Regions from separate parts of the Tessaracoccus palaemonis genome, predicted to be linked through region 3. Evidence: riboswitches for the same ligand, from Rfam matches in the RefSeq annotation. Region 3 holds a riboswitch; each other region holds the start of a gene.

Region 1 (9,799 bases), 440 kb from region 3:
TCTCGTCGGCGTGCCGCCTGGCGGCGGGCGAGTTGGTGAGCTGCCCGACCACGGGGGTGTGGGGTCCCTCCCCCGTCGCCTCGCCCGAGATGAGGGCGGTGTCGTCGGGGGTGCCGTCGAGGATCAGTACCACGTTCGGCTCCTCGACGTCCGCGACGGCCAGTGCCTCCTGTTCGGTGAAGACGCGGACCCGCTGGTCCGCCTCGCCGAGGCGCTCGGCCAGCACGTAGTGCCTGCCCAGCCCGGCCAGCGCGGCGGCGAGCTCGCGGATCCCGGCGTGCGGGGAGGTGAGGACGCCGACCTTCGGGTGCTTCGAGGCGGCCTCGACCGCCGGGTCGAGGGGCTTGCCGTGCGCCGAGACGACGACGGCGTCGTCCCAGGGCAGCGCGACCGCGGCGAAGGCGGCCGATACGGAGCTGACGGCGGGCGCGACTGTGACGGGGAGCCCGGCCAGCCGCAGGCGGCGCAGGATGCCGTGGAAGCCTGGGTCGCCGCTGGCGATGACGAGGGCCTCGTCGTCGGGGCCGAGGGCGGTGAGGCGCTCGATGGCCGGGGTCAGCGCGCCGAGCACGACCTGCCGCTCGGGCTCGACGCCGAGGTCGGCGAGGTGGCGGCGGCCGCCGACGACCAGCGCGGCGCGGGCCGCGATGGCGTGGGTCTCGGGGCTGAGGCCACCGAGGTAGCCGTGGACGTGGATCATCGCTGCTCCTGGGTGAGGTCGACGGCACCGGCGCCGTGTTCGCGGAGCTCCTGCTGGGCTGCGGGCTCGGCGGCGCGGTACTCGTGGCGGAAGCCGGGGTGGTAGAGGTGGGAGCGGGTGCCGCTGTGGCCCTCGGCCAGCGCGGGGCCGACCATCACGATGGTGTGCTTCCACAGCTTGTGCTCACGCATCCGCTCGGAGAGCTCGTCGAGGCGGCAGCGGATCATCATCTCGTCGGGCCAGCTGACGCGGTAGCCGATGATGCAGGGCGTGGCCGGGTCGTAGCCACCGGCCAGCAGCTCCTCCTGCAGCACCTTGTTGCGCGCCGCGGACAGGTACAGGGCCATGGTCGCACCGTGCGCGGCGAAGGACCTCACGGTCTCCCTCGGCGGCATCGGGGTCCGGCCACCCTCGAGACGGGTGAGGATGAACGACTGGGAGACCTCCGGGATGGTGATCTCCGCGTTCATCCGGGCCGCGGTGGCGGAGTAGGCGGACACGCCGGGGATGGTCTCGTAGTCGAGGCCGAGCTGGCGGCACATCTCGTACTGCTCTCCGGTGGCGCCGTAGATGGACGGGTCGCCGGTGTGCACCCGGGCGACGGTCAGGCCCTCCTCTGCGGCGCGCCGGTAGTGGACGGCGGTGTCCTCCAGCGCCTCGCTGGCGGAGTCGACGACCAGCGCGTCGGGGCGGGCGCCGGCCACGATGCCGGGGTGGACGAGGCTGGAGGCCCAGATGACGATGTCCGCCTGCGCGATGGCGCGGGCGCCGCGCACCGTGATGAGGTCGTCGGCGCCGGGGCCGGCTCCCACGAAGATGACCTTGCCGCGCTTCACAGCCTGCCTCCTGTCTCCTGACCGTCCCGCCTCGCGGGGACGATCACCGTGCTGAAATACCCGACCTTCCGGTCGGCCTCGAGCCTGTCGAGGCCGAACAGCTCCTGCTGCTCCAGGCCGACGTTGATGCCGACGACGGCGTCGCGGCCGCGCTCCCTGAGCTGGCCCGCGACCTCGGGCATCCGCCGTCCGCCCTTGTAGGCGACGACGGTGTCGACGGTGTCGAGGACCCGCCCGAGCACGTCGAGCCCGGCGGTGACGGGCACCAGCGCCAGGGTCTCGGTGCCCTCGACCAGGGGGGTGCGGGACTCGGCGGCCAGCGCCTGCATGGCGGTGATGCCCGGCACGACCTCGATGGCGAGGTCCTCGACGCGGTCGGCGACGTAGGCGGCCAGGTACGAGAAGGTCGAGTAGACGCTGGGATCGCCGACGGTGGCGAAGGCGACGGTGCGGGCGCCACGCGCGTACGCGGCGAGCGCGGCGTCGGCGGAGGTCTGCCAGGCCTCGCGGCGACGGTCGGTGACGCCGCTGCGGTCGGCCATGCTGAACGGCACGCGGACGACCGCGTGCGCGACCTCCGGAGCCGCCGAGACGACGATCTGCTCCGCGCGGCCGGGGCCGTCTCCCGAGACCTCAGTAGCGGGCACCAGGATGGCGTCGGCGGCGCACAGCGCCGAGATGGCCTTGACGGTGATGAGGTCCGGGTCGCCCGGGCCGACGCCGATGCCGATGAGGCGCGGGCGCATGTGCGTGAGCGGCATGTGTGCCAGCCTTCCTGGGTCTCTCGCCCTCAGTGATGGCGCATGCGGGCGAGTGCCTGACTCCCGCGCTCGCGCGCGGTCACAGTGGCGGGACCGTCCCGGACTCACACCGGGTTCCTCGGCACCTCATGCTGGTGTTGGGGCCAGTCTGGCACTGGCCCGCGGGTCACGCCCAGCCGGGGTCTCTCAACGGGCGAGCCCGAGCAGGGCGTCGACGTCGATCCGCGCCTCGATGGCGTCCGCGGTCGTGTCGATCATCGTCTCGCGCAGCCCGGCGAAGCCCACCCCGGCCTCCCGGGGGGTCCAGTCGCGGCCCGCCTCACGGGCGGCGGCGACGAGCCAGGCGCGGCGGAAGTCGTCGCACTCGAAGGCCCCGTGCCACATGGTCCCCCAGACGGTGCCCCCGTGCACCCCGCCGAGGAAGTCCTCGTGGCCGGGGTCGATCACGGGCCGCCCGTGGTGGATGGTGTAGCCGTCCACGGGGATGCCCCGCCAGGAGCCGGACGGCGTGCCGAGCACCTTGTCGGCGTGGAAGACGACGTCGACGGGCAGCGCGCCGAGGCCGTCGGCGATCCCGTCGCCCTCGACGGGGTCGTCGATGGTCCGGGCGAGCATCTGGAACCCGCCGCAGATCCCGAGCACCGGCCGGCCGGCCGCGACCCGGGCCGCGATGACGTCGGCGATGCCGGTCGACCGCAGCCAGGCCAGGTCGCCCAGCGTGGAGCGGGAGCCGGGCAGCACCACGATGTCGGCTCTCTCGACCTCGCGCGGGTCGACGGTGACGACCACGTCGACGCCCGGCTCCTGGGCCAGCGCGTCGACGTCGGTGGCGTTGGAGATGCGCGGCAGCCGGACTGCGGCGACGGTCAGGTCGTCCGGGGTCGTGGCCGCGGCGTCGTGGCGCCAGCGGCCGACCTCGAGGGCGTCCTCCCCGTCGATCCAGACCCCCTCCAGCCAGGGCAGGGTGCCGAAGTCCGCCAGGCCGGTGCGCCGGCTGATCTCCTCGAGGCCGGGCGCGAGGATGGACTCGTCCCCGCGGAACTTGTTGATGATGTAGCCGGCGAGCAGCGCGCGGTCAGCGTCGTCGAGGAGGCCCCAGGTGCCGAAGATGGAGGCGAGCACCCCCCCGCGGTCGATGTCGCCGATGAGCGCGACGGGCAGGTCGAACTGCCGGGCCAGGCCCATGTTCGTGTAGTCCCCGACCCTGAGATTGATCTCCGCCGGCGACCCGGCGCCCTCGCAGATGACGAGCTCATGCTCGCGGGCCAGCTCCTCGTAGGCGGCAAACGCGGCCTCGGCCAGGTGGCGGCGGCCGGTGGTGTACTCGCCGGCCTCGAGCATCCCGTGCGGCTGGCCGCGGAGCACGACGAAGGACCTCCGGTCGGTGCCCGGCTTCAGCAGCACCGGGTTGAGGATCGAGGTGGGCATGACGCCGGCGGCCAGCGCCTGCAGGTACTGCGCCCGGCCGATCTCGGAGCCGTCGGAGCAGACCATCGAGTTGTTGCTCATGTTCTGCGCCTTGAACGGCGCGACGTCGATGCCGCGGCGGCGGGCGACGCGGCACAGGCCGGTCACGAACAGCGACTTGCCGGCGTCCGAGGACGTGCCGGCGATGAGCAGACCGGTCATCTGCGGGCCTTTCCGATGGCGATCAGTGAGGTGGCGACGGCGGCCGTCACGGCGCCGGTGACGAGGGTGACGAGCCGGGATGCCTTCCGCAGCTCGGCCGACCGTGGGCGGGGGCCGTCGCCCAGCAGGGGCCTGGTCTCCTCGCGGCTGAAGTAGACGTTGACGCCGCCCAGCTGGACGCCCAACGCGCCGGCCCAGGCGGACTCGCACCAGCCGCCGTTGGGCGAGGGGTGCCGGTGGGCGTCGCGGCCCATGACGCGCCAGGCCTCGCCCGTCGACCCGCCGACCGCTGGCGCCAGCAGGCAGGCCGTCGCTCCCGTCAGTCGGGCGGGGACGAGGTCCGCGGCGTCGTCGAGCCTGGCTGCGACGGTGCCGAAGTGGCGGTAGCGGTCGTTGCGGTAGCCGATCATGGCGTCGAGCGTGTTGAGGCAGCGGTGCACGACCATGCCGGGGATGCCGGCGACGGCCCCCCAGAGCAGCGACGCGACGGCGGCATCCGCGGTGTTCTCGGCCATGGATTCCGTCGCGGCGCGGGCGACGCCCTCCTCGTCGAGCTGCGCGGGGTCACGCGAGCAGAGGTTGTTCACCCGCGCCCGGGCGCCGTCGAGGTCCTCCGCGTCGAGGCTGTCGGCCATCGCCTCGCCCTCGCGGGCCAGGCTGGTGGCTCCGATCACGCTCCAGGTCACGAGCGCCGTGGCGGCCGCGTGCGCGACCGGGTGCCGGCGGGTGGCCCGTTCCAGCAGGACGGCACCCGCGGCGACGGGCGCGACAACGGCGGCGACGTGCACCGCGCCTGCCCCCGTCGAGTCCCGGTAGGTGTGCTTCTCGACCTTCGCCGCCCAGGTGCCGAACCAGGCGACGGGGTGATGCCGCTTCGGGTCGCCGAGGATCCGGTCGGCCACCACACCCAGCCCGATGCCGACTGCACGGGAGATCAACATAGGCGCGAGGCTAGCACCGGCGCGTCGCGGCGCCCGTGGTGGGCCTCTGCTGCCCCACCCCGGGGCGTAGCGTCGCCGCATCACCTGTCTATCCGGGGGGCGGACATGTTCGACACCACACGGGCGCGGGCGCATCGATGCGTCGCCGCCATCCTGACCGTGGCGCTGGTCACGCTGGCGTCGCTGGTGACGTCCCCGACGGCCTCGGCCGCCGACGTGACCGAGGCCGAGTTCAACGGCTCGGTCTCCACCGCCGATTCCCTCCCCCTCGGCGACACCATGCACGGGACGGGGTACTCGGCGAGTAACCAGTACGACGTGGACACGTTCCGCGTGTTCGTGCCTCAGGGTGGCCGGCTCACACTGGACGTCCGCTTCCCGGCCGGGACGACCGGCGACGCCCTCATGGTCTCGGTCTCCGATGCGTACAGCCGGAACCTGTACACGTTCACGCTCAGTGGCGCGCAGCACGACGGCAGCTGGCTGCGCTCGCAGGCCACCTTCGTCTCCGCCGGGTACTACTTCGTCGCCGTCACGAGCAACGAGTTCTGGACCACCTGGAATCGCGCCTACACCCTCACCCCGACGCTCACCCCCGCGAACCAGGAGGCAGAGCCCAACGGGACGCTGCCCGGCCGGTCCCTCGCCCTCGGTGAGAGGGTGGCTGGCTCGTCGCTGGCCGCCCTGACCGATGAGGACTTCGACTGGTACAGCCTCACCCTGACGTCCAGGACGAGGATCTCCCCGCGACTCACGTTCCAGTCGTCACTCGGCACCGGCGCGGGCTACCAGGTGGGCATCCTCGATTCGACCGGGGCACCCGTGCGGGCGGTGAGCGTCAAGGCGAACCAGAACTCGGGCACCGGCATCCCGGCCGTGGACCTCGGCGCCGGCACCTGGTACCTGCGGCTCGAGGGTCGCGCGGCCTGGGCGACCTGGGGAAAGCCGTACACGCTGAGGGTGCTCGGGCTGCTCACGAAGACGCCCACGCCGTCGATCTCCGGGACCGCCCGGATCGGGAAGACGTTGAAGGCGAAGGCCGGCACCTGGGGCCCCGGCACCGTCACGCTGAAGTACCAGTGGCTCCGCGGAGGCAAGGCCATCACGGGGGCCACGAAGTCCACCTACAAGCTCACGTCCAAAGACAAGGGCGCCAAAGTCAGCGTCAAGGTCACCGGATCCCGCAGCGGCTACGCGACTGTGTCGAAGACCAGCAAGTCGGTCACCGCGCTCTACTCCTTCTCCAAAACCCCGAAGCCGACCATCAGCGGCACCGCGAAAGTCGGGAAGAAGCTCACGGCCAAGGCCGGCACCTGGAGCCCCAAGGCCACCCTCACCTACCGTTGGCTCCGCGACGGGAAGGCCATCTCCGGCGCCACGAAGAAGACCTACACCCTCACCACGAAGGACAAGGGCAAGAAGATCTCCGTCAAGGTGACCGGCAAGAAGAAGTACTACGCCACCGTCGCGAAGACCAGCGCAACCAAGAAGATCAGCTGAGGACGCCCGGGCCGGAATGAGACCGGCTGGTCTCAATAGACCTGCCGCCCATTAGGTTTCTGGCAGGGGGCCATGGGGGACCCCTGTTCTCTGGGGGGATTACTCGACATGCACACCGCTCCGCGCCCGAAACGCCGCCTCGCGACCGGCCTGATCGTCGCCCTGATCGTCGGCCTGCTGCCGATGCTGGCACCGACCACCGCCGCCGCTGCCACCGTCACCGAAACCGAGCCGAACGCCACCCGCGCCACGGCCGACGCGTTCGCCCTGACCGACACCATGAGCGCCTCGTCGCTGAGCACCTCGTCACAGGACATCGACTATTTCGCCGTCGACCTGCCGTCGGCGGGCCGCGTTGCGCTTGACCTCCGGTTCCCGACCGGCCTCGGCGGCGACGCCTACGAGGTCCAGGTGGCCACCTCGGACGGCCACATCCTCTACGACTTCCCCGTGTCCGCGTTGCGCAGCGACGGCAGCTGGCTGCGCTCGAAGGCCACCTACGCTCCCGCCGGCCGGCTCTACCTGCGGGTCTACGGACAGAACACCTGGGAGACGTGGGGCCGGCCGTACACGCTGGCGGTGGGCTTCACCGCCGGCAACGTCGAGACCGAGCCCAACGCCACCAGGACCACCACCGACGTCCTGGCCCTCGGCCAGGCGACCGCCGGGTCCTCGCTGTCGTCCTACAACTACGACGACGACTACTTCGCCGTCGACGTGCCGTCTCCGTCGCGCGTGACGCTCGACCTCAGATTCCCGGCGGGTCTCGGCGGGGACGCGTACGAGGTCACGGTCTACGACTCGTCCGGGAGTTACCTCTACGCGTTCGACGTGACCGCCCTGCGCAGCGACGGCAGCTGGCTGCGTGCCAAGGCGACCTACGCCCCGGCCGGGCGACTCTTCGTGCGCATCCGCGGGAACGAATCCTGGGAGACCTGGGGCCAGCGCTACACCATCCGGGCCGACGTGACGCCCGGCAACGTCGAGACCGAGTCCAACGCCAACTTCTCCACACCCGACGTGCTGACGCTCGGCAAGGCCACCTCCGCGTCGTCCCTGTCCATCTACTCCTACGACTACGACGTCTTCGCCGTCGACCTGGACGCCGCCGCCCGCGTGTCGCTGAAGCTGGCGTTCCCGTCCGGGCTCGGCGCGGGCGACGCATACGAGGTCGACGTCTACAACCCGTCGAAGGCCCGGATCCACTCGTTCGCCCTGACCGGAACCAGGTCCAGCGGGGCCTGGCTGGCCGGCCAGAGCGTCTCCCTTCCTGCGGGCCGCTCCTACGTGCGCGTGTACGGGTCCGAGTCCTGGCCGACGTGGGGCCGCTCCTACCAGCTGAGCGTCACCCGAGCGCTGACGAAGACGCCCACCCCGTCGATCACGGGCACCGCCCGGATCGGGAAGACCCTGAAGGCCAAGCCCGGCACCTGGGGACCAGGCACCGTCACGCTCAAGTACCAGTGGCTCCGCGGCGGCAAGGCCATCTCCGGCGCCACGAAGTCCAGCTACACACTCACGTCGAAGGACAAGGGCGCCAAGATCAGCGTCAAGGTCACCGGATCCCGCAGCGGCTACGCCACCGTGTCGAGGACCAGCTCCTCGGTCACCGCGCTCTACTCCTTCACCAGGACGCCCAAGCCCACCATCAGCGGCACAGCCAAGGTCGGGAAGAAGCTCACAGCCAAGGCCGGCACCTGGAGCCCCAAGGCGACGCTCACCTACCGCTGGCTCCGCAACGGAAAGGCCATCTCCGGCGCCACCAAGAAGACCTACACCCTCACCTCCAAGGACAAGGGAAACAAGATCTCCGTCAAGGTGACCGGCAAGAAAAAGTACTACGCCACCGCAGCGAAGACCAGTTCGACGAAGAAGATCAGCTGAGCTCGAGCGTCTCGACGTGGCCGTTCGGCCACGTCGGGTACGCCTCGAAGTCGACGTCGCGGTGGGACCCGCCGCGCAGCACGGACGCCAGGACGCGCAGGGCGTCGCCGTGGCCGACGAGAGCAAGCTGCGCGTCGGCCGGGTACACGGCGCCCAGCAGCGTGAGCAGCTCGCGCATCCGCACGGCGACGTCGGCCAGCGACTCCCCGTGGCCCCACCGGACCTCGGAGATGTGCGTCCCCTTTGGCACGGCCTGGGGCTCGAGCTCGTCGTAGTGGCGCCCCTCGAGGTCGCCGAGGGCCTGCTCCCGGAGCAGCGGGGTGGGCAGCGGGATGAGGCGGTGCGGTTGCGCCACGATGTCGGCGGTCTGCACGGCGCGGGTCTGGTCGCTGGTGAGGACGGCCGTCAGCGGGACGGTCCGCAGCGCCTCGCGCGCCAGGTCGGCCTGCCGGCGGCCGAGTTCGGTCAGCGGGGGGTGCATGGTCTGCCCCTGGACGCGGTGCTCGACGTTCCAGGTGGACTGGCCGTGACGGACGAGGTGCAGGATCACGGCAACGATCCTAGTGGCCCGTCTATTCCGCGTTCCGCCGGGCGAGATCGGCCTTGGGCCGGCCCGGCCGCGGGTCCTACGGTGACCCTCATGGACACCACCGGGCTGATCATCGTGGCCGCAGTGCTGCTCGTCGCCGCGGCCCTCGGGCTGTGGCGTCGGGCCACGGACGGGCGCGTCCGCGCCGTGAACGGAGGCGCGGCCGGCGCCGCGATCCCCGGGGACGTCGCCGGCGACCTGAGGCTGGTCGTGCAGTTCTCCTCCGAGGTGTGCGCACCCTGCCGCGGGGTCCGGCGCGTCGTGGCGGACGTGGTCGGCGCCCGCGAGGACATCCGCGCCATCGAACTGGATGTGGCCGGGCATCCCGGACTCGCCGAGCGGTTCAACGTGATGCGCACCCCGACGGTGCTCGTGCTCGACGCCGACCGCACCCCACGATTCCGGGCCTCCGGCCCGCTGACCCGCGCAGACCTCTCCGACGCCATCGCCCGGGCCTGCCTCGTCCCGCAGGAGCAGCAGTGACGAACCAGCCCCGCCTCATCGACCCGCGCGGCCCCCGCTTCGGGGCCGTCATCACCACAGTCCTCCTGGCGCTGGCCATCGTGCTCGGCCCCCGCTGGGGAGCCCTGCCGCTGGTCATCACGCTGGCCGCCTTCGCGATGGGCGCCTTCGGCGGGCTCGACCTGCAGCCCTGGGGCATCATCTTCCGCGCCTGGGTCCGGCCCCGGCTCGGCGCGCCGGCGGAACTGGAGGACGAGCGGCCACCCCGGTTCGCGCAGCTGGTCGGCTTCCTGTTCGCCGTCGTCGCGCTGCTGGGCGCGCTGCTCCACGTCGCGCCGCTGTTCTACGCCGCGGCAGGCCTGGCGCTGCTGGCCGCGGCGCTGAACGCGGCCTTCGACTTCTGCCTCGGCTGCGAGATCTGGACGCTGTGGCAGCGCGCCCGCCACCGCGTGACGACCGGCTGAGCACGTCCCACTAAGCTCTACCGCATGCCCAAC
Region 2 (9,799 bases), 450 kb from region 3:
GAGGCCGTCGGCGACACGGCCATGATCGTGCCGGTGCAGGACCCGGACGCCATCGCCGTGGCGCTGCGCCGGGCGGTCGACATGTCCGACGGGGAGCGCTCGGCCTGGGAGGACCGGGCACGCGCCTACGCGCTGCAGTTCGACCGCGCCGTCGTGCTCGACCGGATGCTGGAGCAGGCGCTCAGTCCAGCCCCAGCTTCGCCACGTCACCGATGATGGCGATGGCCGGCGGCTGCACGTCGTTGGCCCGTGCCACGTCGCCGATCGAGGCCAGCGTGCTGACCCAGGCGGCCTGATTCTCGGTCGAGCCCTCCTGCACGATGGCCGCCGGCGTGTCGGCGGGCATGCCCGCGTCCTGCAGGCGGGTCGCGATGGCGCCGAGGTTCTTGACGGCCATCAGCAGCACGAGCGTCGTGTGGCCCTTGGCCAGCGCGTCCCACGCGATGGTGGAGCGGGGGTCGTCCGGCGGCACGTGGCCGCTGACGACGGTGAAGCCCTGCGACAGCGAGCGGTGCGTGACCGGGATGCCGGCCAGCGCCGGCACCGAGACCGCGGAGGTGACGCCGGGGATGACCCGCACGGGCACGCCGGCCTCGACGCAGGCCTGCCACTCCTCGCCGCCGCGGCCGAACACGAAGGAGTCGCCGCCCTTGAGGCGGACGACCTTCAGCCCCTTGCGGGCCCGGTCGATGAGGATCTCGTTGATCCGCTCCTGGGGGGTGAAGGCGCCGCGCGGGATCTTGCCAACGTTGACCCGCTCCGCGCCCTCGGGCGCCTGGTCGAGGACCTCGAGCGGGCCGAGCCGGTCGTGCACGAGCACGTCGGCCTGCTGCACGGCCCGCAGTCCGGCGACCGTGAGCAGGTCGGGGTCGCCGGGACCGCCTCCCACCAGCACGACCTCGCCGGGGATCAGTTCTCGTTGCATGCGTCTTCCTTGATGTCGAGCAGGGCGGCTGTCAGCCCCGCGTGGGTGGATGCGTCCCGTGCCGCCAACCGTAGCCAGGTCGGCCCGAGCCCGGGGAAGGTCTCCCCGCGCCTGACCGCGAACCCGCGTCGGGCCAGCGGCTCCCGGAGCGAGCCGGGGGCGATCGCGGCCGTGTCGACGAGCACGAAGGGCGCCACTCCGGGCACGGGGCGCAGGCCGATGTCCGTCAGACGGGCGACCAGGTCGGCGCGGGCGGCGGCACCCTCGCGGGCCAACCGGTCCGCGTCGCGCCTGCGTTCGTCGGCCAGACACGCGACGGTCGCGGCGACCGCGGGCGTGGAGACGGACCACGGGGCCTGCTGGGCCGCGAGCCGGGTGATGAGCGCCGGGTCGCCGACGACGTAGCCGACGCGCAGCCCGGCGAGCGCCCAGGTCTTGGTGAGCGAGCGGAGCACGAGGCGGCCGGCCATGTCGGGCGCGATGAGCGTCTCGGGCTCTCCGGGGATCGTGTCGCCGAAGGCCTCGTCGACGACCAGAACGCCGGCGTCGAGCGCGAGCAGGTCGCCGCGACGGTGCAGCACGCCGGTCGGGTTGGTGGGGTTGCCGACGACGATCAGGTCGGCGGCCGGCACGCGGGCGGGGTCGAGGCGGAACCCGTCGGCCGCGGCCAGCACGTGGCGGGCGGGGGTCCGCCCGGCGGCGAGCAGCGCGGCCTCCGGCTCGGTGAACTGGGGATGCACCACGAGCGAGGTGCCGGGAAGCGCCCGGGCGACGAGCGTGAAGGCCTCGGCGGCGCCGGCCACGGGCAGCACCATGGCCTCGTCGACGCCGTGGTGGCGGGCGATCGCCGCCCGCGCCGGGGCAGGGTCGGGGTAGGCGGCCCAGTCGGCGTCGCGGACGATGGCCTCGACGAGCCAGGCGGGCGTGCTCGGCTGGCGGACGTTGACGGCGAGGTCCACCAGGCCCGGGGCGGTGTCGCGGTCGCCGTGGTGGAGCAGGTCGGGCGCCGGTCGTTGGGCGTACCCGTGCACGGCGTCGGCGAAGCGCTGCGCGAGCTGCGGAGCTCCGGCCCAGTGGGTGTGGAGGTAGGAGGCGTGCAGGGTGGCGGAGGCGACGCCGTCGGGGCGGCCGTCGAGCAGCCACGCCGGCGGGTCGCCCGCGTCGCAGTGGGTCCGGTGGAACTCGTGGCCCGTCACCGTCTCGCCGACCCGGCCGAGCAGCGTGTCGCGTCCCGTCGTGGCCGAGCGGTAGCCCATGGTCAGTCGTGCGGTCATGGCCGAGGTGTGCGGGAGCGCCCCGACCATCGGGTGGCCGTCGAGCTCGCGGCAGAGGTACAGCAGGCCGGCGCACTCGGCGACGGTCGGCATGCCGTCGGCGACCGCTTCGCGCACAGCCTCGCGCAGCGAGGCGTTGCCGGCCAGGTCCGTGGCGTGCATCTCGGGGAATCCACCGCCGATCCACAGTCCGGCGGCGCCCTCGGGCAGGGCGGTGTCGGTCATGGGGTCGAAGGTGACGGGGAGGCAGCCGGCGGCCCGGAGGAGCTCGTCCGTCTCGGGGTAGCGGAACGTGAAGGCGCGACCACCGGCGACTGCGACGACCGGGCGGCGGTCCGACGGCGGGGAGACGACGGCGGCCGGGTCCCAGGGCGTCGCCTCCAGCGGGCCGGCCGTCCCGGCGATCCGTCGCAGCGCGTCGAGGTCGAGGTGCTCGGCGACGACGGCCCCCATCGCCTGGATGCCGGCATCGTCGCGCTCGGCGGCGGGCACGAGGCCGAGGTGGCGCGAGGGCGCCTCGATGTCGAGTTTGCGGGGCAGCACCCCGAGGACGGGGATGCCGAGCGGCGCCAGCGAGTCGCGGATCTCGGCCTCGTGGCGCGGGCTGCCGACCTGGTTCAGCACCACGCCGGCGATGCGGATCGTGGGGTCGAAGGAGGCCATGCCGAGCACGAGTGCGCCGACGCTGCGGGACGTGTGGCGGGCATCGACCACCAGCAGGACAGGTGCGTCGATGAGGCGGGCGACGTGGGCCGTGCTGGCGAACCCGCCGGTCCCGAGCTGCCCGTCGAACAGCCCCATCACGCCCTCGACGATCGCGATGTCGGCGTCCGCGGAGCCGTGTTCGAACAGGGGCGCGATGAGTTCCTCGCCGCAGAGGAACGGGTCGAGGTTGCGGCCGGGGCGGCCGGCGGCGAGCGTGTGGTAGCCGGGGTCGATGTAGTCGGGCCCGACCTTGAACGGTGCGACGCGGGTGCCGCGCGACGCGAGCGCCGCCATCACGCCGGTCGCGACGGTGGTCTTGCCGTGGCCGGAGGCCGGCGCGGCGATGACGACGCGGGGGATGCTCACCATTCGATGCCCGCCTGCCCGCGCTGCCCGTTGTCGAAGGGGTGCTTGATCTTGCGCATCTCGGTGACGAGGTCGGCGACGTCGACGATGGCCTGCGGGCAGCGCCTGCCGGTGATCACGACGTGCTGCGTGCCCGGCCTGGCCCGGAGCGCCTCGGCCACCTCGTCGGCGTCGATCCAGCCCCAATCCATCGGGTAGGTGAACTCGTCGAGGATCCAGAGGCGGTGGCGCTGCTCCGCGAGGCCCTCGCGGATGTACTCCCAGCCCTCGACCGCGGCCTCCCGCGCCTCCACCTGCTGCCCGTCGCCCCGGCGGGTCCAGGACCAGCCGGTGCCCATCTGCTCCCACGTGACGGCGCCGGAGAGCCCGCCGAGCCGGGTCAGCGCGTCGCGCTCCCCCGTGCGCCAGGTCGCCGACTTCACGAACTGGTAGACGCCCACATCCCAGCCCTGGGCCCAGCCGCGCATCGCCACGCCCATGGCGGCCGAGGTCTTGCCCTTGCCGTCGCCGGTGTTGACGAGCACGACGGGGCGGCGGCGACGCTCGGCGGTCGTCAGGCCGTCATCGGGGACGACGGGGGTCGTTCCTCTGGTCATCGGTCCTCCGTGGTTAGGATCGCATCGTGATCATCGACCGCGACCAGGCCCTGTTCGGCTCCGCCCCCGGGCTGCCCGACGACGCTTTCGCCCACGACGGGCTCATCACCAAGCGCGTGGTGCGCGCCAGCGCCCTCGCCCACCTGCGCCCCCTGCCGGGCCAGCTGCTGTGGGACGTCGGCACCGGCGCCGGTTCGATCAGCGTCGAATGGTGCCGGGGTGCGGACGGCGCGCGCGCCATCGGGATCGAGCGCCGCGCCGAGCGCGCCGAGCGCGCACTGGCCAACGCCGACCGGCTCACCGCGCCCGGCGCGTTCACGCTGGCCGAGGGCGACGCCGAGGAGGTGCTGCGCGAGCTGCCCGCCCCGCATGCGGTGTTCGTCGGCGGGGGTGGCTCCATGAGGGTGCTGGAGATCGCGCACGCCGCCCTGCCCGAGGGCGGGCGCCTGGTGCTGCACGGCGTGACGATCGAGGCCGAGACGCTGGCCGTGGCCGCACAGGAGCGCTGGGGCGGCGAACTCAGCCGCATCCAGGTGGAGACGGCGGCACCGCTCGGCGGCCTGCGCGGCTGGACCCCGGCCCGCACCGTCATCCAGTGGGCGCTGGTCAAGGAGTAGCACGCGCCACCTCCCTCACGGACGCGACGATGTCGTCCACCGTGCGGGGCAGCGGCGACGTCGGCAGGCCGAGGCGGCGGCACAGCTCGAGCTGCCACGGGCTGCGCAGGCGCGCCGCCGCGAGGAGGGAAGCGTCGGCCAGCAGCAGCGGCGACCCCTGACGGACGGTGTGGTCGTGCACCACCGCGACCTCGTCGGCCCAGCTGAGAGCGAGGTCGACGTCGTGCGTGGCCAGCACGACCGTGACGCTGAGCCCCGCGAGGGTCGACATCAGCTCCTCGACGCCCGCGGGGTCCAGGCCGGCCGTCGGCTCGTCGAGCAGCAGCACGCGCGGCCGCATCGCCACGGCCCCCGCGATCGCGACGCGCTTGCGTTCGCCGTAGCTGAGCTGGTGCGTCGGGCGCTCGGCCAGGTGCGTGACGGACAGCAGCTCCAGCGCCTCATCGACGCGGGCCGCGGCCTCGTCGTCGCTGAGCCCGAGGTTGAGCGGACCGAAGGAGACGTCCTGGCGGACGTCGGCGGAGAACAGCTGGTCGTCGGGGTCCTGCAGGACCAGCTGGCAGAAGCGGCGGTGACGGCGCAGGTCGTCGCGGTGGTGGCCGACGGGCTGACCGTCGGCGCGGATCTCGCCCGCGTGCGGCCTCAGCGCCCCCGACAGGGACCTGAGCAGGGTGGTCTTCCCGGACCCGTTCGCGCCGAGCAGCGCGACGCGCCGCCCCTCGTGGATCTCGACGGTCGCGCCGTCGAGCACCGGGGGTCGGCCGTGGAAGCCGGCGACGAGCGCCGAGGCGCTGAGCAGGGCGGTCATGCCGCCGCCCACGTGGCGACCCACACGGCCGAGACGACGGCCAGGGTCATGGCGATGAAGGCCCAGGAGCGTTCCCGGCGGGGGCTGAGCGTGACGAGCGCATCCTCGAAGCCACGGCCCTCGAGCCCCTCCTGCAGCCGGACGGCCCGCTGCCAGCTCCGCAGCATGATGCTGCCGGTGGTTCCGGCGGCGGTGTGCATGCGGCGCCGCCAGGAGGCGTCGTCGCCCAGCCTGGCCCGCTGGGCCTGGTGCACGGCCCAGGTGGTGCCGAGCAGCACGAACAGCATGCGGTAGGTCAGCGAGGCGATCTCCAGCAGCGTGTCCGGCACGTGCAGCGCGCGCATCCAGGTGAGCAGGTCGACCATGGGCGTGGTGGTGGCCAGCACCATGACGGCGAGCGTGCCGGCGATGCCGTGAGCCAGCAGGCCGAGGGCCGTCGCCAGGCCGGTGGCGCTGACCCGCAGGGGCCCGATCCCCCAGCCGTCGGCCCCGATGTGCACGGCGACCGGCAGCGCCCCGACGAGCAGGAACGCGAGCGGGGCGGCCATCACGGTGGCGAGCAGCGCCGGGCTTATCCGGGCGGAGCCGAGGATGAGGACCAGGGAGATGGCGGCGACCAGGGCGCAGCCCGGCCACGGGTCGGTCAGCAGCGCGGTCAGGATGAGCGCGACGCTGAGGGCGACCTTCTCGCCGACGCGACGACGCCGCCAGGGGCTGGCCCAGGCGGCATCGTCGATCGCTGACTCGTGGTTACTGCTCATCGCCCGCGGGGGCAGCCTCGGGCTGCGGGGCCTCCTGCAGCTCCTTCGCCTTGACGGCGCGACCGCGGAAGTTGCCCAGCACGAAGCCGACGATGCCGGCGCCGAGGGCGGCCTGGATGGCGAAGAGGCCGGACTCGATCTCGCCGGAGCCGGGCTCCCAGATCGGGCTGAACCACGGCTCGACGCCGTGCTCCTCCAGCACCTCGGTGACGACGGAGTCGGTCCCGACGAACCCTTCCTCGCCTTCGGCGGGCTGCGGGGCCATCGCGAAACTGAACACGAAGATGACGACGATCACGGCCAGCAGGGCCAGGCCGATGAACCAGTCCTTGCGCTTAAACATGAGCGGCCGCCTTCTCGGTCTGGGGCATGACGCCCAGGCGGATCATCTGGTCGGGCGCGACACGCGCGAAGAATCCGAAGAGCAGGATGCCGAGGACTCCCTCAGCGACGGCCAGCGGGATCTGCGTGACGGCGAAGATGCCCAGGAACTTGGCCGCGGCCCCGAGGAGTCCGGTGACCTCGTCCGGGTACGCGATGGCCAGCTGGAAGCTGGTGACGACGTAGGTGACCAGGTCGGCGAAGAAGAACGCGAGGAAGACACCCAGCCACATGGGGCCGCCGAACTTCTTCACGAGCTTCCAGCACGCGTAGCCCGCCCACGGGCCGGCGATCGCCATGGAGAACACGTTGGCGCCCAGCGTGGTGATGCCGCCGTGCGCCAGCAGCAGCGCCTGGAACAGCAGGACGATGGTGCCGAGGAAGGCCATCACGGGAGGCCCGAAGAGCACGGCTCCGGCTCCGGTGCCCGTCGGGTGCGACGACGAGCCGGTCACGGACGGGAGCTTGATGGCGGACAGGACGAAGGTGAAGGCGCCGGCGGCCGCGAGCAGCAGCTTGTTCTCCGGCGATTCCTTGGCCTTGCGGATCACGGCGCGGGCGCCGTGCACGACGAAGGGGGCAGACGCGGCGTACCACACCGCGCATTCGAGGGGAGGGAGGAATCCCTCAGCGATATGCATCGCCGAACTCCTTTGTCCGGGATTACGCGTCCCGGCGGTCAAGGCTCGGAGAAGGCCAGTTCCTGACTTCCGCCCCGTGGGGCGGCTCACAGTGGCGCGACCGTCCCGGATCATCCCCGGGTTCCTGGCGTCTCTTCCGAACGATTCTGTGGTTGTGGAACCAACTACAGCACGTCGTAATGCGGCCCGCAAGGCGGGGTGGGTTAAGCGTGTTCTAGGGTGGCGCACGTGTCGAACCCCTACCTGCGCACCGGCTCCGAGATCTACGAGGAGTCCTTCCGGATCATCCGCGCCGAGACCGATCTGACCCGCTTCCCCGCCGACGTGAGCCGCGCCGTCGTGCGCATGGTGCACGCCGCCGGCGACCCCTCGATCGCCGACGACGTCGCCTTCACCCCAGGCGTCGTCGCGGCGGCCAACGCCGCCCTCCGAGCCGGGGCCCCCATCCTGTGCGACTCCTCGATGGTGGCGACCGGCATCATCTCGTCGCGGCTGCCGGCGCGCAACGAGGTCATCTGCCACATCAAGGACGAGGCGATCGCCCGCGACGCCGCCTACCGCGGCATCACCAAGACCATGGCCGCCGTCGACGCGTGGGCCCCCCGGCTCGACGGGGCCGTCGTCGCCATCGGCAACGCCCCGACGGCGCTGTTCCGGCTGCTGGAGGTCGTCGCCGAGACCGGCGCCCGACCGGCCGCGGTGATCGGCATCCCCGTCGGCTTCGTGGGCGCCGCCGAGTCGAAGGAGGCCCTGATCGGGTCCCCGCTCGCCCTCGAGTACCTCGTCGTGCGCGGTCGCCGTGGCGGCAGCGCCATGACGGTCGCCGCGGTCAACGCCATCGCGAGCACCGACGAGCTGACCAACACCTCCCGGCAGGACTGAGGGACTCTCAGGACCGCCCGACGGGCTCCGCGATCGCCTGCCGCACGTCCTCGGAGCCCACGATGGCCTCGAGCACGTGCCGGGAGCGACGCGGGTTGCGGTCGCCGACGACCGCCACCGTCAGGTGCCCGACGCCCCGCGACGCGGCCGTGTACGCGGTGCCCTGCACCGCGTCGTCGGCGCGCACGCAGAAGGTGTGGCGCCGCTCCGCCTCGGCCACGACGCGGGCGTTGACGCCCGGATCGTCGGTGTCGGCCAGCACGTACCAGGCGCCCTCAAGGTCGCCCTCCGCGAACTCACGGCGCTCCCACGCGATGTCCCCCGCGGCCGCGAGGGCCGCCAGCGCCCCAGTGGCCGTCGGGGAGACGAGCGTGACCCGCGCCCCGGCCGCGAGCAGCTTCGGCACGCGGCGGGTGGACACGACGCCGCCGCCGACCACGACGACGCGGCGGCCGGTCAGCAGCAGCCCCGCGACGTAGGCGGGCGACCCCTCCGCGGCCGCCTCCGGCATCGCCTCGCGGTACCGGTCGATCACGACCTCGGCGAGCTCGTCGCAGTCCCCGATGACCTCGGCCACGCGGACCCGGGCGTCGGGGTGCGCCGCGGCCCAGGCCTCGGCCTGCTCGAAGGTCCAGGTGCGCAGCCGGCCGGGGAAGATCCAGTGGCCCATCACGAGCAGCTGCCGGTGCCCGGCGGCGTACGCGCGGTCGAGGCCCTCGGGAAGGCTGGGGCGGGTGACCTGGATGAAGCACTCCTGCACGTCGGCCCAGCCGCCCGCCTCGAAGTGCATGCGGGCCAGCCGGACATGGTCGGCGTTCGCGTCGGCCACGACGGCGCCGCGGCCGACGAACACCAGGCACGTCTCGTCGCGCTGCCAGTCCCCCATCGCGGCGTCGATCCGCTGGTTGACGGCGTCGACCAGGCGCGGGTCGGCGCCGAGATGCGCGGCGTAGTCGATGCGCGCCGTGGGTACCTCCTCGAGCGCCTCGGCGATGAAGCCCGGGATGTCGCGGCGGACGTGCGCGCCGGTGCCGAGCATCAGCGGAACCACGACGGCGCGGCGCTCGGCCTCGCCGTCGACGATGTCGGTGAGCGCCTGCGGGATGCCGGGCTGGTTCAGCTCCACGAAGCCGAGGCCCACCTTGACGTCGGGCAGGGCGCGGGCGACGCGCTCGACGAACCGGCGGCAGGTCTGCTCGCCGTCGGCGTCGCGCGTACCGTGCGCGGCGATGATCAGGGGCGTGCTCATCGGGTCTTCTCCTCGAGGTCGGTCTCCGCGGTGTGCGGCATCCACTGGTAGTCGCGCGGGGTCACCATGCGCTGCTCGCCGCCGCCGGAGGTGACGTAGCGGGTGGTGCTGGAGCCGACGATGACGATGGAGTTCATGTCGACCCATTCGGGGCGGAACTCGCCCAGCGTGCTCATGATGACCTTCTGGCGGGGCCGGCAGGCCTGCTGGACGACGGCGATGGGCGTCGACGGCTTCCGGTGAGCGCCGAGGATCTCCAGCGCCCGCGGCAGGTGCGCCGTGCGCTTCTTGCTGCGGGGGTTGTACAGCGCGACGACGAAGTCGCCGACCGCGGCGCCGTGCAGCCGGCGCTCGATGCTGTCCCAGGGCGTGTGCAGGTCCGACAGCGAGATGGTCGCGTTGTCGTGGCCGAGCGCCGCGCCGAGGATGGCCGAGGCCGCCAGGCTCGCGGTGACGCCGGGAACGATGTCGACGTCGATGCCGTCGGTGCCCTGCTCCAGGACGGGGCTGGCCATGGCGTAGATGGCCGGGTCCCCGCCACAGACGAGCGACACGTGCTCGCCGGCGCGGGCGGCGTCGATGGCCCGGGCGGTG
Region 3 (9,799 bases):
TCGACGTGTCGGGCTCCATGACTGAGATCGACCGCGGCGTCATCGACGCCTACCTCCGGCTCGCCGCGGACCTCGACGGGGAGCGCATCGCGCTGGTGCTGTTCGACGCCTCCGCCATCACCGTCTTCCCCCTGACCGACGACGCGGCATTCATCACCGAGCAGCTCACCGCGACCCGCGACCGGCTCGACGGCCGCGTGCTGCCCGGCACCCAGATCGGGGACGGGACCTCGCTGGTGGGCGACGGGCTCGCCAGTTGCCTGCAGCGTTTCGACGTGCCGGAGCAGAACCGGTCACGCACCCTCGTGCTCGCCACCGACAACCAGGTGGCGGGAGCACCTCTCTTCACGCTGGAGCAGGCCGTCGGGCTCGCCGTGGAGCAGGGGGTCCTGGTGTACGGGATCGTCCCGGCCGACAACACGCCCAAGGTGACCCAGGCCCTCACGCAGCAGCTCCGCAGCACCGGCGGGGACACGCTCCCGCTCGCCGCCGATACCGACGTCACGGCGATCACGGAGGCGGTCGAGAAGCAGGAGCGCACGGCGCTGGCCGGGCCGCCCCGCGCCCGCGGCGAGGCGCTGCTGTGGCCCGGCGCCGTGACGATGCTCGTCGGCGCGACGTTGGCGGGGGCCGCCTGGCTGGCGGGGAGGAGGAGACGATGACGGTGACTCCCCTGTGGTGGCTGATCGCGCTCGTCGCCGCGCTGGCCATCGTCTGGCTGATCGCCGGGATCTCGCACGGGGCCCTGCGCACCGGGCCCTGGCTGCGCGGGTTCGCGGTGCTGGCCCTCGTGGCCGTGATCGCGACCCAGCCCGCGCTCGCCGCCACGGACGAGCCCGCCGAGGCCCCCGCGGGGCTGGACGTCGTGCTCGTCATCGACCGCACCACCTCCATGGGCGCCGAGGACTACGACGGCGACCGGCCCCGGATGGACGGCGTCGCCGCCGACGTCACCGAGCTCGTCTCCCGGCTGGGCGCCGCCCGGTACAGCGCGATCGTCAGCGACAACGAGGCCACCCAGGCCCTGCCCTGGACCACCGACGCCCGCGCAGTCACCTCGCTCGCGCAGACCGTCGGGTGGCGGGACGAAAGCTACGGGACGGGCAGCGACATCGCCGCCGCCGAACCGCTCGCGACCCAGCTGCTCTCCGACTCAGCCGCGACCCGACCCGAGGCCCACCGACTGCTCGTCTACCTCGGCGACGGCGAGCAGACGAGCCCCGAGGCGCCGAGCTCCTTCGCGCCCGCGGCCGCCTACCTGGACGGCGCGCTCGTGCTCGGCTACGGCACCACCGAGGGAGGCAGGATGCGTACCACGCCCGACTCCGACGAGTACGTCACGCGCGACGGCTCTCCTCAGATCTCCCGCATCGACGAGGACAACCTCCGGCAGATCGCCGCCCAGCTGGGCGGCGGCTACGAGCACCGCACGGCCCCGGGCGTTTTCGCCTCCGACCTACCGGCGGCGGCCGTCGCCGTCTCGGGCGACGATGCCGCCGGCCGCTCGCTGGCCTGGATCGCCGCAGCGGCGGCCCTGCTCCCCCTCCTGTGGGGGCTGTCGGTCTGCGTGCGTCACTGGCGGCGGAGCAGGGAGGACGTGAGATGAGAACCCGACGACAGGTGCTGGCCCGCCGCTGGCTCGTCGCGACCACGCTGCCCGCGATCGCGCTGCTGTGCGCGGCCGCCGTGCTGGGCTTCCAGCTGGCCGCGGTGCAGGTCGGTCTCGCCCGCACCGACCGGGGCGACCACGCGGGGGCCGCCGAGGCGTTCGCCGCGGCGGAGACCCTGCCGGTGGTCGATTCCTGGGTCCCCGCCTTCGATCGGGGCACCGCGCAGTACCGGCTCAGGCAGTGGGACGCGGCGGCCGACAGCTTCGAACGCGCCATGGGCCGCGCCCCGGTCGGCGTGCAGTGCCGGGTGCTCCTCAACTGGGCCTGGTCTCTGGAGGCCGGCGCCGACCAGCTCGCCGACACGGACAAGGCGGGCTCCTACGCCCGGCTGACGCAGGCCCAGCTGATCCTGTCCACGGCGCCGTGCGGCGAGGAGGCGACGGGAAGCGAAGGCGACGACGCACCGTCGGGCGACCTGCAGGACCAGTTGGACGACACCAGCAACCGCCTGTCGGAGAAGTCCGGCCAGACCCAGCCCGACACCGAGGCCGACGACGAGACCGACGACAGCGACAACTCCGAGCAGCTGGCCGACCGCCAGCAGCAGGCCGAGCAGCAGCGGCGACAGGTGGAGGACCGCACGGGCGAGCAGACCACCGACGACGGGCAGAAGACGTGGTGAGCGACCCGCGGCACCCGGCCGCCCGAGGGGGCCGCACTACGATGTCACGCGGACCACAGTCACGACGAAGGAGGCCCATGACCCGCCGCCGCACGCGCTCCGCGCTCTGCGTCGTCGTCGTGTGCCTGGCCGGCTGCCAGGGCCCCGAGCCGGCGCCAACAGCCCAGCCGCCCGGCCCCACCGCCTCGCCGACGGCCCAGGGCACCTGGCGGGCGAGCGAGCCCGGTTCCGCCGCGGCGGCTCCCGTCGGCGTCTCCACCCGCGCGGATGCCGCCTGGGTGGCCTCGACCGCGGTGGCAACGGGCATTCCGGCCAGAGCGATGGCCGCCTACGCGGGGGCGACCCTCGAGGTGCAGGCGCAGTACCCGGCCTGCGGGCTCGACTGGGCGACCCTGGCCGGCATCGGCTGGGTCGAGTCCCACCACGGCACCTATCAGGGCGGCGCGATCGGCGACGACGGCGCGCAGACGCCGCCGCTGATCGGCATCGCGCTGGACGGCACATCCACCCTCACCGTCCGTGACACGGACGAGGGCAGGCTGGACGCAGACACCGTCTGGGACCGCGCCGTCGGCCCGATGCAGTTCATCCCCTCGACCTGGGCCGACCACGGCTCCGACGGCAACGGCGACGGCGTCGCGGACCCGCAGAACATCGACGACGCCGCACTGTCGGCAGGGCGCTACCTGTGCGCCGGCGGCGTCGACCTGACCAACCCGTCCGACTGGATGGGGGCGGTGGCCTCCTACAATCCCAGCGTCTCCTACAACAACCTGGTGGCCGCCGCGACCGACGGCTACCGGGTGTCCGCCGCGTCCTGATGCCAGAATCGAGCCCCGCCATGCGCCTGCGTCCCCTGTTCGCCGCCCTGCTCCTCTGCCTCGTCCTCCTGCCGACGCGCGCCGCTGCGGATGGGACCGCCACGACCATCGACGAGTGCCTCGCGGCGGGCGACGTGTGGCTGCTGGTCATCGACGACGCCGACACGACGCGGGCGAACCAGTGCGTCGGCACCCCCGAGTCCGGCGAGGCGGCGCTGGCCGCCGGCGGGATGGCCATCGGCTACGGCAAGGGAATCCTCATCTGCACCCTCGACGGTTACCCGGACCGGTGCCCGTCCGCCTCCTCCGGCGACTACTGGACCTACTTCCACGCCGACGCCAGCGGCGGCTGGGACTACTCGGACAGCGGGGCGCAGGGCTACCGGCCACCGGCCGGCTCCGTCGAGGGCTGGTGCTACACCGGCGGCGACGCGAGGCGGTGCGAGCTGCCCTCCCTCGACGAGGTCCGGCAGCTGCCCGTCACCGCCAACGCCGCCGTCGCGCTCCCTTCCGGCACCCCCTGGGCCCTGATCGGCACCGCGGCCGGCCTCGCGGCGGTAGTGGTCGTCCTGGTGCTGCTCGCCCGCCGCCGCAGCTCCGGCCCCTCCGGCGCCCTCGGCGGCCGCTGACGAGGAAAAATGCACCGCGCGTTTCGGCACAGCGCATGTCCGGCGCACTAGGCTGACGGATGCCCGCTGACCGCGGGCGCGGCCCGAGAGGGAAGTCCGGTGCGAATCCGGCGCTGACCCGCAACCGTGAGGCGAGAGCCGAGCCGGGAACCTGCGGAGGCCGGACACTGAACTGTTGCGTCGAGGAATGCGCGGCGTCCGGTCCCACCGGATTCGTTCCTCGCGTGGCGCGAAGGAGCTCCGAATGACCCGACGACTCGTGGTCGCGCTGCTGGGCGCGCTCGCCATGACCCTCTCCCTGCTCACGGCGCCGCAGGCCGCCCACGCCGACGGCGAGTCCAACGCAGTCGGCGAGTGCCTGTCCTCCGACCAGGTCTGGCTGCTGATCGTCGACGAGGACGGCACCGTCATCGCCAACGAGTGCGTCGGCACCCCGGCCACCGGCATCGCGGCCATCGAGACCGCCGGGGTGGCCATCGGCTACGACGCCAGCAACTTCGTCTGCACGCTCGGCGGCCACCCGTCCGAGTGCCCGGCCTCCTTCAACGGCCAGTACTGGAACTACTGGCAGGGGGCCGCGGGCGCCGAGTACGCCTACGCCCAGGCCGGCCCTGCAGAGACCGTCCCGGCCGGCGGCACCATCGAGGCCTGGTGCTACAACAAGGCCGACGAGGAGAGCTGCACTCCCCCGACGCTGAAGATCGTCCAGGACGGCACCGAGGTCGCACCCGCGGCCGGGGCAACCGCCCAGGACCTGCCCGTCACCGGAGCCGAGGCCACGCAGGGCAAGGAGGCCGAGGAAGAGACCCCCGAGGACTCGGGCACGATGGGCTGGATCGTCGTGGGCATCGCGGTGGTCGCCGTCGGCGCCGGGCTGATCGCCTGGCAGGTCGGGCGTCGGAAGAAGACCGGCCCGCTCGGCGGCCGCTGAGCCGTATGCCCCGCCTGCTGCCCCGGGTCGCCCCCGCAGAGGCCGCCCCTCCCGTCGCCGACGAGCGGCGGGAGGGGCGCTTCGTGCACCCGTGGGCCTGGTGGGGCTGGGCGCTGAGCGCCAGCGCGGCCGTCAGCCTGACGACCAACCCGCTGGTCATCGCCTGCCTCGCCGCCGCAGTCGTCGTGGTGGTGCTGCGCCGCCGCCCCGACACCCCGTGGGCCAGGTCGCTGAAGATCTACCTGATGATCGGCGCGTTCATCGTCGGCATGCGCCTGTTCTTCCAGATCGTCATCGGCGGCGTGCGCTCCGGACCGGTCCTGTTCACGCTGCCGTCGGTGCAGCTGCCCGCCTGGGCGGCGGGCATCACGCTGGGCGGCCCAGTCACCGTCGACGGCCTCGCGTTCGCCTTCTTCGACGCGCTGCGGCTGGCCGTCATGCTGCTGTGCGTCGGCGCCGCGAACTCGCTCGCGAACCCGCGCACCGCGCTCAAGTCCGTCCCCGCCGCGCTGCGCGACATCTCCACCGCCGTCGTGATCGCGCTCGGCCTGATCCCCCAGCTCATCGCGTCGGTCCACCGCGTCCGGCGCGGCCAGCGGCTCCGCGGCGGCAGGCGGCGCGGGCTGGCCGCCGTCCCCGGCACGCTGATCCCCGTGATCGAGGACAGCGTCGAGGGGTCGCTGCTGCTCGCCAGCTCCATGGAGGCCCGCGGCTACGGCCGCACCCGCCGCGCCGACGAGCCGCGTCGCGGCACCTGGCAGCTGATCGTGGCGCTCCTGCTGATCGTGGGCGGCATCTACGCCCTGCTCGGCGTGCCGACGACCGCGGCCGCCGCGCTGGGTCTCAGCCCCGCGACGCTCATCGCGCTCGCCCTGCTGCTGGTGGGCCTCGCGCTGACCGTCTGGGGGATGCGCGTGGCCGGGCGACAGCTCGGCGTCACCGTCTACCGCCCCGCCCCGTGGGGCGCCCCCGAGTTCCTGACTCTGGGCTGCGGCGTCGCGGCCCTTGTCATCTTCCTGTGGCTGTCCTCCACGCAGGGCGCCGCCCTCAGCCCCTCCACCAGCCCGCTGACGTGGCCGACGCTGCCCCCGGCCGCCGTGCTGGCCGCCGCCGTGCTCGTCGTGCCCGGCTTCGCGACCCCCGACCCGAAGGTCCCCGCATGATCGAGTTCGAGAATCTCACCATCACGCAGCCCGAGGCGACGCGCCCCGTCCTGGCCGGCGTGACGGGCCGCATCCGCGAATCCGACCTGTGTGTGCTGGTCGGCCGGACGGGCACCGGCAAGTCGACGCTGCTCGGCACCGTCAACTCGCTCGTGCCGCACGCGAGCGGGGCCACCATGGGCGGCCGGGTGCTGATCGACGGCCGCGACATCACCGGCGTGCGCCCCCGCGAGCTCGCCGACCTCGTGGGCTACGTCGGACAGAACCCGCTGGCCGGGTTCGTGACCGACACCGTCGAGGACGAGGTCGCCTACGGCATGGAGCAGCTGGGTCTCGCGCCGTCGGTCATGCGCAAGCGCGTCGAGGAGACCCTCGACCTGATGGGCATCGCGGAGCTGCGGCGCCGCGCGCTCGTCGAGCTGTCCGGCGGCCAGCAGCAGCGCGTCGCCATCGCCTCCGTGCTCGCCGCGCAGCCGCGCGTCCTGCTGCTCGACGAGCCCACCTCGGCGCTCGACCCGACCGCGGCGCAGGACGTGCTGGCGGCCATCACCACGCTCGTCTACGACGTCGGCCTCACCGTCGTGCTGGCCGAGCACCGGCTCGAGCGCGTCATGCACCACGCCGACTCGGCGATCTGGCTGCCCGGCGACGGCAGCGCGGTGTTCGGCAGCACGGCCGAGGTCTTCGGCGTCTCCGATGTCACGCCGCCGCTCGCCGAGCTGTCCCGCGTGCTCGGCTGGCCGAGCGTCGCCACCAGCGTCCGCGACGCCCGCCGGAAGGTCGCCGACGACGGGCCGCACGTCCGGCTGCCCGACCTGCCGGAGGGCAATGTCTCCTGGAGCGGCGAGGGGCTGCGCACCGTCGCGCGGGCGAAGCTGGAGGTCCGCTACGGGCAGCTGCGCGCCGTCGGCGTCGACCTCGAGCTGCACGCGCAGACGGTCGTCGCGCTGATGGGGCGCAACGGGTCCGGCAAGTCGTCGCTCATGTGGGCGCTGCAGGGAGCCGTGGCAAGCACCGGGACCCTCGACATCGACGGCTCCGACCCGCGCGTCGTCGACGACGCGCACGCCCGGCACCTGGTGAGCCTCGTCCCGCAGACCCCGTCGGACCTGCTGTACCTGCCGAGCGTCGACGAGGAGCTGGCCCAGGCGGACAAGGAGTCGGACGTGGAGGCGGGCACCACGCGCGCCATCCTGAGCCGGCTCGGGGCCGACCTGCCCGGCGACCGGAACCCTCGGGACCTGTCGGAGGGGCAGCGGCTTGCGCTGGTGCTGGCGATCCAGCTCGCCGCCCGGCCGGCGGTCATCTGCCTCGACGAGCCGACCCGCGGCCTCGACTACACGATGAAGGCGGAGCTCTCGCACATCGTCCGGCAGCTCGCAGACGAGGGCGCGTGCGTGCTCATCTCGACGCACGACGTGGAGTTCACCGCCCAGGCCACCGACCGGTGCGTCGTGCTGGCCGACGGCGACGTCGTCGCGGACGGCCCGACCCGCACGGTGTGCTGCGCCTCCCCCGGATTCTCCCCGCAGGTGGCGAAGGTCTTCCACCCCCACGACGTGCTCACGGTCGCCGAGGTGGCGCTGGCGCTCGCCGAGCAGGGGGCGAGGGCGTCATGAGCCGCCGCGTCGACCTCACGTCGGCCGCGATGCTGACGCTCGTCGCCGTCGCGTCGCTGCTCGCGTTCACGTGGCCGCTGATCGTCACCCCGACGGCGAGCCTCGACGGCAACTCGCAGTCACCGTTCGTGTTCGCGATCATCCTCCCGGTGGTGATCGGGATCATGGTCACGCAGCTCACGCGCGGCACCATCGGCGTCAAGGCGCTCGCGATGCTGGGCGTGCTGTCCGCGCTGGGGGCCCTCGCCCGGCCGCTCGGGGCCGGCACCGCCGGCATCGAGTTCGTGTTCGTGCCGCTGCTGCTGGGCGGAAGGGTGTTCGGCGCGACGTTCGGGTTCCTGCTCGGCTGCACCACCATGTTCACCTCCGCCCTGCTGACGGGCGGCGTCGGGCCCTGGCTGCCATTCCAGATGCTGGCCTTCGCCTTCACGGGCATGTTCGCCGGCCTGCTCCCCCGGGTCAGGGGATGGGCGGAGATCGCCGTGCTGTGCGTGTACGCGTTCGTCGCGAGCTTCCTGTACGGCATGCTCGTCGACCTGTCGTTCTGGCCCTTCAACCTCGGGCTCGGCACGCAGGTGAGCTACGTGGCGGGGGCGCCGCTGCTGGAGAATCTGCACCGCTTCCTCGTCTGGAGCCTCGCGACCTCCCTCGGCTGGAACCTGGGACGTGCGTTCACCACCATCATCACGCTGGTGCTGATCGGGGACCCGCTGCTGCGGATCCTGCGACGCACCAACCGCGTCGGCCGCTACGAGGAGGACGCGTCAACGTAGCCGCTCGGCGACGATCGCCCGCGCCCCGTCGAGCGTGCGGGCAAGGATCAGCGTCGCTGCCCCCGGGCCCTTGGGTTTCAAGCTCGCCCTGAGCTGCGCGGGGTCGACATCGAGGCCGCGCTTCTTGATCTCCAACGTCCCGATGCGGCGCTCGCGCACCCATGTCCTCAGCACACGCACGTCGTAGTCGAGGACCTCGCGCACGCCGAAACATGTCGCATACGGCGTGGCGATGGGACGGTCGGCGCCCAGGTAGGCGGTGTGCGCGTCGAGCAGCCAGAGATCTGCCTCCGGCGCGATCTCGGCGAGCAGCCCGGCCCGGATCACGGCGCCGTCCGGCTCGAGGAGGAACTCCCCGACGGGGCGCACATCCAGCGTCCGGGGTACGGCGGGGGTCGTCAGCTCGACGCCGGCCGGGAGTACGACGGCGCGGGTGCCGGCCCCGACGGCGTTCCAGAGGCAGGCCTCGACCGTGTCTCCGCTCTCGCTGACCCAGCAGGCCTCGACGCCACCCGGGATGAGCTCCCTCGGCACACCCGGCCCCAGCTTGACGGCCACGAACCGGTCGGAGGCCAGCTGCGCGGTCACGAACTCCCACGGCGGGGTGAAGTCGGCGACGTTCCAGGTCCGGCCGCGGCCGGTCCGGCGGGCGGGGTCCAGGAACACGGCAGCACCCGCGGGCACCTCGGCGTCCTCGGCGTACCCGACGCGCACATCGCCGCCGCCGACCAACGAGAGGTTGTGACGGGCGATCTCTGCCGTGGCCTCGTCCGCCTCGACGCCGACGACCCGCAGCCCGGCCGCCGCGAAGGCCATGGCGTCCGCCCCGATCCCGCAGCCGAGGTCCCACACCTCGGTGACCCCGGCCGCGGCGAGGCGGGCGGCCCGCCAGCGGGCGACGGGGGTGCGGGTGGCCTGCTCGAGTCCCGCCCGGGTGAACAGCATGTCGGCGGCCCGCTCCAGCTTCGCCGCCCCCTGGCGCCTGAGCGACACCTGCGACAGGGCCCAGGCGACATCGTCGGCCGGGAACGAGCGACGGAGCCGCTCCCCCGCCGCCAGCGACGTGGGATCCGGCTCCGTCATGGCCGCCGAGAGGGCGGCGGTTCGGCTCAGTTGAGCTCTCGCGTGTCCAGCTCGACGACCTGGTCGCCCAGCTCCTTGAGCAGCGCGTGGCGCTCGAGGCGCCGCTGCTTCTGTTCGATCGGGTTGGGCACGGGGGCGGCTGCCAGGAGGCGCTTGGTGTACTCCTCCTGAGGCCGCATCAGCACGTCCTCGCGGGTTCCCGCCTCGACGATCTTGCCGTACTGCATCACGACGACGCGGTGCGCCAGCGAGTCGATGACCGCCAGGTCGTGCGAGATGAACAGGCAGGCGAAGCCGAAGTGGCGCTGCAGCTCGGTGAACATCGCCAGCACCGAGGCCTGCACCGACACGTCGAGGGCCGAGGTCGGCTCGTCGGCGATCAGCAGGTCGGGCTGCAGGGCGAGCGCGCGGGCGATGGAGACGCGCTGGCGCTGGCCGCCGGACAGCTCGTGAGGGTAGCGGTTGTAGGCGCTGCGGGGCAGCTGGAC

What was found. Region 3 has a riboswitch for cobalamin ahead of KDB89_RS03740 (hypothetical protein). Riboswitches for the same ligand answer to the same signal wherever they lie in the genome.
Region 1: linked by a shared signal. The riboswitch ahead of cobI (precorrin-2 C(20)-methyltransferase) and the one ahead of KDB89_RS03740 (hypothetical protein) in region 3 are both predicted to bind cobalamin.
Region 2: linked by a shared signal. The riboswitch ahead of KDB89_RS05840 (energy-coupling factor ABC transporter permease) and the one ahead of KDB89_RS03740 (hypothetical protein) in region 3 are both predicted to bind cobalamin.

Annotation. Positions count from the first base shown of each region.
Region 1 covers NZ_CP079216.1:1,286,575-1,296,373, reverse strand. Annotated here, with positions in the region: gene cobJ (precorrin-3B C(17)-methyltransferase) at 1-700, opposite strand, end outside; gene cobM (precorrin-4 C(11)-methyltransferase) at 697-1,536, opposite strand; gene cobI (precorrin-2 C(20)-methyltransferase) at 1,533-2,297, opposite strand; cobalamin riboswitch at 2,328-2,460, opposite strand; gene KDB89_RS05810 (cobyric acid synthase) at 2,484-3,926, opposite strand; gene KDB89_RS05805 (cobalamin biosynthesis protein) at 3,923-4,867, opposite strand; gene KDB89_RS05800 (immunoglobulin domain-containing protein) at 4,973-6,367, shown strand; gene KDB89_RS05795 (hypothetical protein) at 6,476-8,251, shown strand; gene KDB89_RS05790 (histidine phosphatase family protein) at 8,244-8,801, opposite strand; gene KDB89_RS05785 (thioredoxin family protein) at 8,892-9,323, shown strand; gene KDB89_RS05780 (DUF4395 domain-containing protein) at 9,320-9,766, shown strand; gene KDB89_RS05775 (AlbA family DNA-binding domain-containing protein) at 9,791-9,799, shown strand, end outside.
Region 2 covers NZ_CP079216.1:1,297,458-1,307,256, reverse strand. Annotated here, with positions in the region: gene KDB89_RS05880 (glycosyltransferase) at 1-216, shown strand, start outside; gene cobA (uroporphyrinogen-III C-methyltransferase) at 182-925, opposite strand; gene cobBC (bifunctional hydrogenobyrinic acid a,c-diamide synthase/histidinol phosphate aminotransferase CobBC) at 910-3,273, opposite strand; gene cobO (cob(I)yrinic acid a,c-diamide adenosyltransferase) at 3,267-3,866, opposite strand; gene cbiT (precorrin-6Y C5,15-methyltransferase (decarboxylating) subunit CbiT) at 3,893-4,483, shown strand; gene KDB89_RS05855 (energy-coupling factor ABC transporter ATP-binding protein) at 4,473-5,291, opposite strand; gene cbiQ (cobalt ECF transporter T component CbiQ) at 5,288-6,052, opposite strand; gene KDB89_RS05845 (energy-coupling factor ABC transporter substrate-binding protein) at 6,042-6,395, opposite strand; gene KDB89_RS05840 (energy-coupling factor ABC transporter permease) at 6,388-7,074, opposite strand; cobalamin riboswitch at 7,111-7,254, opposite strand; gene KDB89_RS05835 (precorrin-8X methylmutase) at 7,303-7,956, shown strand; gene KDB89_RS05830 (CbiX/SirB N-terminal domain-containing protein) at 7,964-9,205, opposite strand; gene cobJ (precorrin-3B C(17)-methyltransferase) at 9,202-9,799, opposite strand, start outside.
Region 3 covers NZ_CP079216.1:844,187-853,985, reverse strand. Annotated here, with positions in the region: gene KDB89_RS03765 (vWA domain-containing protein) at 1-662, shown strand, start outside; gene KDB89_RS03760 (VWA domain-containing protein) at 659-1,606, shown strand; gene KDB89_RS03755 (hypothetical protein) at 1,603-2,292, shown strand; gene KDB89_RS03750 (lytic transglycosylase domain-containing protein) at 2,370-3,113, shown strand; gene KDB89_RS03745 (hypothetical protein) at 3,134-3,742, shown strand; cobalamin riboswitch at 3,789-3,915, shown strand; gene KDB89_RS03740 (hypothetical protein) at 3,987-4,673, shown strand; gene KDB89_RS03735 (CbiQ family ECF transporter T component) at 4,679-5,836, shown strand; gene KDB89_RS03730 (ABC transporter ATP-binding protein) at 5,833-7,455, shown strand; gene KDB89_RS03725 (ECF transporter S component) at 7,452-8,228, shown strand; gene KDB89_RS03720 (class I SAM-dependent methyltransferase) at 8,220-9,311, opposite strand; gene KDB89_RS03715 (ABC transporter ATP-binding protein) at 9,338-9,799, opposite strand, start outside.